DNA from 3 places in the uncultured Agrobacterium sp. genome. Region 1 is predicted to be linked to each of the others. Evidence: riboswitches for the same ligand, from Rfam matches in the RefSeq annotation. Region 1 holds a riboswitch; each other region holds the start of a gene.

What was found. A riboswitch is a leader RNA that binds a small molecule or an ion and turns the genes downstream of it on or off. The one in region 1 is predicted to bind thiamine pyrophosphate.
Region 2: it holds a riboswitch for thiamine pyrophosphate, as region 1 does, so the genes downstream of both, thiB (thiamine ABC transporter substrate binding subunit) here and thiC (phosphomethylpyrimidine synthase ThiC) in region 1, are expected to answer to the same signal.
Region 3: it holds a riboswitch for thiamine pyrophosphate, as region 1 does, so the genes downstream of both, QZ869_RS06950 (hydroxyethylthiazole kinase) here and thiC (phosphomethylpyrimidine synthase ThiC) in region 1, are expected to answer to the same signal.

The regions. Positions count from the first base shown of each region.
Region 1 is NZ_CAJYTV010000017.1:348,412-350,672, reverse strand. It holds gene thiC (phosphomethylpyrimidine synthase ThiC) at 1-780, opposite strand, end outside; TPP riboswitch at 888-999, opposite strand; gene QZ869_RS16745 (acyl carrier protein) at 1,176-1,427, shown strand; gene QZ869_RS16740 (acyl-CoA dehydrogenase family protein) at 1,427-2,261, shown strand, end outside.
Region 2 is NZ_CAJYTV010000017.1:200,122-202,382, forward strand. It holds gene QZ869_RS16085 (ABC-F family ATP-binding cassette domain-containing protein) at 1-339, shown strand, start outside; gene QZ869_RS16090 (VOC family protein) at 401-793, shown strand; TPP riboswitch at 838-946, shown strand; gene thiB (thiamine ABC transporter substrate binding subunit) at 985-1,998, shown strand; gene thiP (thiamine/thiamine pyrophosphate ABC transporter permease ThiP) at 2,018-2,261, shown strand, end outside.
Region 3 is NZ_CAJYTV010000008.1:301,670-303,930, forward strand. It holds gene QZ869_RS06940 (telomere resolvase) at 1-422, shown strand, start outside; gene QZ869_RS06945 (CHASE3 domain-containing protein) at 456-1,121, opposite strand; TPP riboswitch at 1,322-1,424, shown strand; gene QZ869_RS06950 (hydroxyethylthiazole kinase) at 1,492-2,232, shown strand; gene thiE (thiamine phosphate synthase) at 2,219-2,261, shown strand, end outside.

The DNA.
Region 1 (2,261 bases):
GATCCACTCGCGGATATTGTGAATGTTGCGCCCGGTGGAGAGATCCATCACGGTATCGGCACCCCAGCGCGTGGCCCAGACCATCTTCTCCACCTCTTCCGCCATGGAGGAGGTAACGGCGGAGTTGCCGATATTGGCGTTGATCTTCACCAGAAAATTCCGCCCGATGATCATCGGCTCGGCTTCCGGATGGTTGATATTGGAGGGGATGATGGCGCGACCGAAGGCCACTTCCTGACGGACGAATTCCGGCGTGACGTGATCTGGAATATGCGCGCCGAAGCTTTCGCCATCGCGGAGAAGCTTCTCCTGCGCCGCCTCGCGTCCGAGATTTTCGCGGATGGCGATATATTCCATCTCCGGCGTGATGATGCCCGCCCGCGCATAGGCCAGCTGGGTGACGGCCTTGCCATCCTTGGCCCGCAGCGGCTGGTTGCGCACGGGAAATTCCGGCGTCAGCCTTTCGCCGGTGGCAAAGCCATTGTCTTCCGGCTTCACATGCCGGCCCTCATAGGCTTCGACATCGCCGCGTGCGATAACCCATTCTTGGCGCAGGCGCGGCAGACCTGCATCGATGTTCACCAGATGCGCGGGATCGGTATAGGGACCGGAGGAATCATAGACCGTGACCGGCGGCTCGCCAGCGGTGGGATGGACTGCAATTTCGCGCATCGGCACGCGGATATACGGGTGAAGAACGCCCGGCTTGTGCACCTTGGTGGAGGCCGGCAACGGACCGGTGGTAACGGTTGGGGTGAGGTTTTTAGCGGCAATGTTCATCGTGAGGCTCCAAAGCAAAACAGTGGAGACCCAGTTCGAGCATGAAGACGAAAAGCGCGGGGATAGACGTGATGACGGTTCCCCGGCGTTAAGCCGGTTCTGCCAGAATGCCCGCGTTTGCACCGTCCCTACGCCAGTATGAACTGGATCAGGTTCAACGGGTCACTGCGCGCTCTAGCAGTATCTCAGCCCCTTGCCGGGACCCCCCTGGTGAATGGCGCAATCAAAAACCTCATGGCGCCGATTGTCAAGCTGGCAGTCCACCTGCGCCAAAACTGCATAGCGCGCAAAGCAATGTCACTGGAAATTAACCGCTCCACTTATGACAATGTTATGGTTTTAAATGTAACCACGAAGAACGCTATGATGGCTCTAGTTTAGGGAGATGAGCTCAGATGAATTCTACTATCCGTGACGTGCTGGCAAAGTTTGGCCAGCTTCCCGTTTCCGTCGACACGCTTGCCGACGATGCCGATCTTTATGCGGCGGGCCTTTCCTCCTTCGCCTCCGTGCAATTGATGCTTGGCCTCGAAGAAGCCTTAGACATCGAATTTCCCGACAGCATGCTGAACCGCAAGTCCTTTGCCAGCATCACCGCCATCGAAACCACGGTCAAAGCCATCCTCGACGGGAAAGAGGCCGCCTGATGAACCTCGCCGTCGCGCCTCACCGTGAAGCACTGAGCGCCAGGGCGGCGCGGGTGGCGGCGATTGCCGCAAAACATGCCGACGTGGTGGATACCGAAGGCCGCTTCCCGAAGGAGGCTGTTGACGCGCTTCGACAGGAAAAACTGCTCGGCATCCAGGTTCCCGTTCACATGGGTGGCGAAGGCGCCACCATGCTGGAGCTTGCCGATATCTGCTCCATTCTCGGCCAGGCCTGTTCGGCAACGGCGATGATTTACGCTATGCACCACATCAAGGCCTCGAGCCTTGTGGAGCATGGCGAAGACAGCCAATGGCACAGCGCGTTCATGCGCCGCCTGTCAAACGAACAATTGCTGCTTGCCTCCGCCACCACCGAAGGCGGCATTGGCGGCAATCTTCGCAATTCCATCTGCGCCATCGAAGTGGATGGTGACATCTGCCGCCTGGAAAAGGACGCGACCGTCATTTCCTATGGCAGCGAAGCCGATGCCATTCTCATCACCTCGCGCAGCAACAAGGATGCCGCTCCCTCCGACCAGGTGATGACGGTGTTTCTGAAGCACCAGTACAGCCTGGAGCGCACCCACGTCTGGGATACGCTCGGCATGCGCGGCACCCGCTCCGACGGCTTCCTGTTCAAGGGCGAGGCTCCGGCGGAACAGATCTTTCCCAAGCCCTTTGCCGAAATCGCGGCCCAATCCATGCTGGCCACCTCGCATCTTCTGTGGAGCGGCGTGTGGTACGGCATCGCGTCCGACGCTGTGGCACGGGCGCAGAGCTTCGTGCGCGCCGCCGCCCGCAAATCGCCGGGGTCCGCACCGCCCGGCGCGCTGC
Region 2 (2,261 bases), 150 kb from region 1:
CAGCGTAAGGGTGCGGCAGAAGACAAGAAGCGCTCGGACAAGCAGGAGAAGGCGAAAGTCTCGGCCAATGCCGCTCCCGCTACTGAACCTGCAAAGGGCAAGGGCAAGCTGTCCTTCAAGCAGAAATTTGCGCTGGAAAATCTGCCGAAGGAAATGGAAAAGCTGCAGCAAGAAATCGCCAAGCGCGAAGAGCGAATGGCCGATCCGCAGCTTTTCGCCAAGGACCCCGGCGCTTTCAACAAGCTGGCGGAGGAAATGGCAAAGCTTCGCCAAAAGCTGGAGGTCATGGAGGAAGAATGGCTGGAGCTTGAGATGCTGCGCGAAGAGATGGAAGGCTAGGCCTCTTTGACAGGCGCGTAAATATGGGCTCTGCTTTGTTCCAACAGGGAGGAGCCCGCCCATGCGCATGATCTTCGTCAATATGCCGGTCAAGAATATCGAGACATCGAAAGCCTTCTTCACCGCGCTCGGCTTCAGTTTCAATCCGGAATATTCGGATGAGCGCACGCTGTGCATGATCGTCGAGAAGAACATCTTCGTCATGCTGCTTCAGGAGGAGCGGTTTCGCGATTTCATCAATGGCGAGATTGCCGATGCAAAGAGCAGCACGGAAGTTCTGACCTGCCTATCCGCCTCCAGCCGTGAGGAAATCGACAGCATGTTGAAAACGGCACTCTCTTCCGGCGGGCAGGAGTGGAAGCCGGTACAGAATCAAGGCTTCATGTATGCAGGCAGCTTCCAGGATCCAGACGGCCACGTCTGGGAACTCGTGCATATGACGGAGCAGGCATAGCTTCTCGCGTCTTGCCAATAACCGATTGTCACATTACATCTTTTCTCGCTCTAACGGGGTGCTTTGTCTTTCGGGACAAGGCTGAGAGGCGAATGCCAACCCGAAGAACCTGATCCGGTTAACACCGGCGGAGGGATTAGACGGCTTCCATCCAGACGCCTATTCCCGTAACCCATTCGAGAAGGTGTCTGATGAACCCTCGTTTTTTGCTGTCCGGCCTCGTTGCCGCATCCTTCCTCCTGCCGGGCATCGCCTCTGCGCAGGATAAAAAAGTCCTCACCGTCTATACTTATGAGAGCTTCGTCTCCGAGTGGGGTCCAGGCCCAAAGGTGAAGGCAGCGTTCGAGAAGACCTGCGATTGCACCGTCAACTTCGTCGGCGTGGCCGATGGCGTGGCGCTCCTCAACCGGTTGAAGCTGGAAGGTGCGGGCTCCAAGGCGGATGTGGTGGTCGGTCTCGATACCAATCTTGTCGCCGAAGCCAAGGACACCGGGCTTTTCGAAGCGTCGGGTGTCGATGCTTCCGGGGCAAAAGTCCCAGGCGGCTTCAAGGATGACGTCTTCGTCCCATATGACTACGGCCACTTCGCCGTCATCTATGACACCCAGACGCTGAAGAACCCGCCCAAAAGCCTGAAAGAGCTGGTGGAGGGCGACCCGTCGCAGAAGATCGCCATTCAGGACCCTCGGACCTCGACGCCGGGTCTCGGCCTGCTGCTGTGGGTCAAGTCGGTCTATGGCGACAAGGCGCCGGAGGCTTGGACGAAGCTCAAGAACCGCGTTCTGACGGTCACGCCCGGCTGGTCGGAATCCTACGGTCTCTTCACCAAGGGCGAAGTGCCGATGGTGCTCTCCTATACCACCTCGCCCGCCTACCATATGGTGGCCGAGCACAGCGAGCGCTATCAGGCCGCAAGCTTCGAGGAAGGCCATTACATCCAGATCGAGGTCGCTGGCCTGTTGAAAAATGCGCCCGAAAAGGAGCTTGGCAAGAAATTCCTGGCTTTCATGCTTACGCCCGGCTTTCAGGATGCCATTCCGGAAAACAACTGGATGATGCCGGTCACTGCCACGTCGCAGCCGCTGCCGGATGCGTTCAGCAAGCTGGTGCAGCCGACCAAGACGTTCCTGATGTCGCCGGAAGAGGTGGCGAAGAACCGCAAGGCCTGGATCGATGAGTGGCTGACCGCGATGAGCGTGAAGTAAGCGCTAGGCGACGCCGCAGGTGATTGCGCGCAGCGACAGACGCAGGTTCTTGATGGGAGGCATGGCGGCATTCACCGCCGTGCTGCTCTTCATCGCGCTAGCGGTCGCGGCGCTTCTTTCCTCTGACAGCAATGCGGCGTCGAGCGCCCTCTTCGAACCCTATACGCTGCGCATCCTCCGGTTCACCCTTTGGCAGGCAACGCTCTCGACCGTGCTTTCGGTGGCTCTCGGACTGCCTGTTGCCTTGGCACTCGCGAGGCAGA
Region 3 (2,261 bases), on a different contig from region 1:
AGCAATCGAAGATCGTTCTCGATGCGTATCACCGTCTGAGAAACAGCAGCGAGGGAAAGCTATGGTTCGGCATGACGATCGACGACTTCTCGAGTGATGCCCGGCTACCGCTGCGCGATGCGATGATTGCGAAATTCGAAGACATCTGGCCGAAAGAAGAGCCACCAAAGCCGTATGGCCTGCGCCACCTCTATGCCGAAATCGCCTATCGCAACTTCGCCCCTGCCAATGTGACGAAGAACAGCTATTTTGCTGCCATCCTCGGCCACAACAACAATGATCTGGAAACCTCGCTCTCTTACATGACTTACGCGTTTCCGGAAGATGAACAGGAATCAAAAGCACGAGCCGAGCGCGTTGCGGACCGCACGATCCGCCAGATGATCACCGTCAATCAGATCCCTGGTATGGCGGGGGGATAAGCACACCTGCCCCGTCTCGCGAGCGTGTGCGCGTTACGGCGCTTTCGAATATCGCCGCGCAAGATACATTTCGACCACCGCGCGCGTCAGAAAAGACGCTAGGCCCACGATGATCGCCACCACCCGAATGCGGAACTCGTCTGCCTCGACTTCGGCATGACGCGTGTCCAGCAGCGTATGCTCCGTAACAGTGATTTCGCCGATGACGTCTCGAATACGATCCATCGTACCGACTGCCATATAGCCGATCTCATTGGTACGGGCAGCATTGGCGCCCACGTCGTCGTAGAGCGATATGGAATGCTTGAGTTCCTCAAGCTTCTTCTCGATCAGCTGATCCATCGCTTTGACGCGGGCGACCTGCCCGGAATTGTCCGATATGCGTGTCATCAATTGATTTTGAAGCAAGTGGAGGCGCTCCATCGCCTTTTCGTACGGGGCAAGGTAGCGCTTGTCGCCACTGACAAGATATCCCCTTTGCCCCGTTTCGGCGTCGTCGAGCGCAATCAACACATCTTTCGTGGTATCGATGGCTTCGTAGGTATGCACCACCATATCGTAGTGGTCGCTCAAAAGGTCATGGGTCCAACTCGTGGCAAGGATACCGGCCGCAACGACCACACCCACCGGGATTGATCGCAGCAGTGTGGGAAAGGTCAGATATTTCTGACGCAATGAGGCCCAGGACCAGTCAGACATCTTGCGGATATTCCATACACATGCTGTCCAAGCTCTTCAACATCACGCCGACGCCAACCGTTCACTCAGGTGGCAGCTTATTCTACCAGATCGTTCAACGCGATAATAATCACGAAGTTCAAAGCGGCAGCATCGGAATAGGAGCCATACGCGCCTCTCTCAAAAATCTTGACACGCCATCGCTTTTCTCATTTAGCTTGATCCATTCCGAGGGGAGCATCGAACGATGCTGAGACGGCGCTGAGCCGGACCCTTGAACCTGATCCGGTTAATACCGGCGTAGGAACGGAACGGTCGCCGCCAGGCACAGCTTTCTTTCCATGCGCGCAGTTTATCCGGATCCGCAAAACGCGTATCTGGAGATGAACTGTTGAAGGCAAATATCCCCACTGCGGAGCAAGCGGCGCAACTCCTGAGCCGCGTGCGGGAGCACAGACCGCGTGTTCACTGCCTTATGAATACGGTGGTCCAGAAGTTCACTGCGGACGGCATCACAGCGATTGGCGGTATCCCCTCCATGACCTCTTCCGAGGAGGAAATCGAAAGCTTCGTCGTAAAGACCCACGCGTTGACGATCAATCTGGGGACACTGGACGCGGCCCGCCGCAAGGTCATTCGTATGGCCGTGGAGATCGCCAATCGCCACGGCAAGCCCTGGATCATAGATCCGGTCCACTGCGACTACTCTCCATCACGTTTGGATTTTGCACGTGAACTGAGCGGCCAGTCCCCCTCCATCGTGCGGGGTAATGCGGCGGAAATGGCGGTCATTGAGGATATTGACTGCGCGTTACGCATCCAGACCGGGGCGGTCGATCGCTTGAGTGACGCAGACCGCAAGATTCGGATCGTCAACGGTCACACCTTGATGGCGAAGGTGACAGGGACGGGCTGCCTTTCCGGTGGCGTCATCGCGGCCTTCATGGCCGTAGAGGAGGACGTCATGCTGGCGGCGGCATCGGCGCTCACCATAACGGGCGTTTCCGCGCAGATGGCCGCGAGACACGCAAACGGGCCAGGATCGTTCGAGGTCGCCTTTCTGGACGCGCTGTTCAATCTGACGCGCGAAGATATTCTCTCCCATGCCAGGATCGAACATGACGAAGATTGATTACCGGCTGAATGCCATCGTCGATGCCT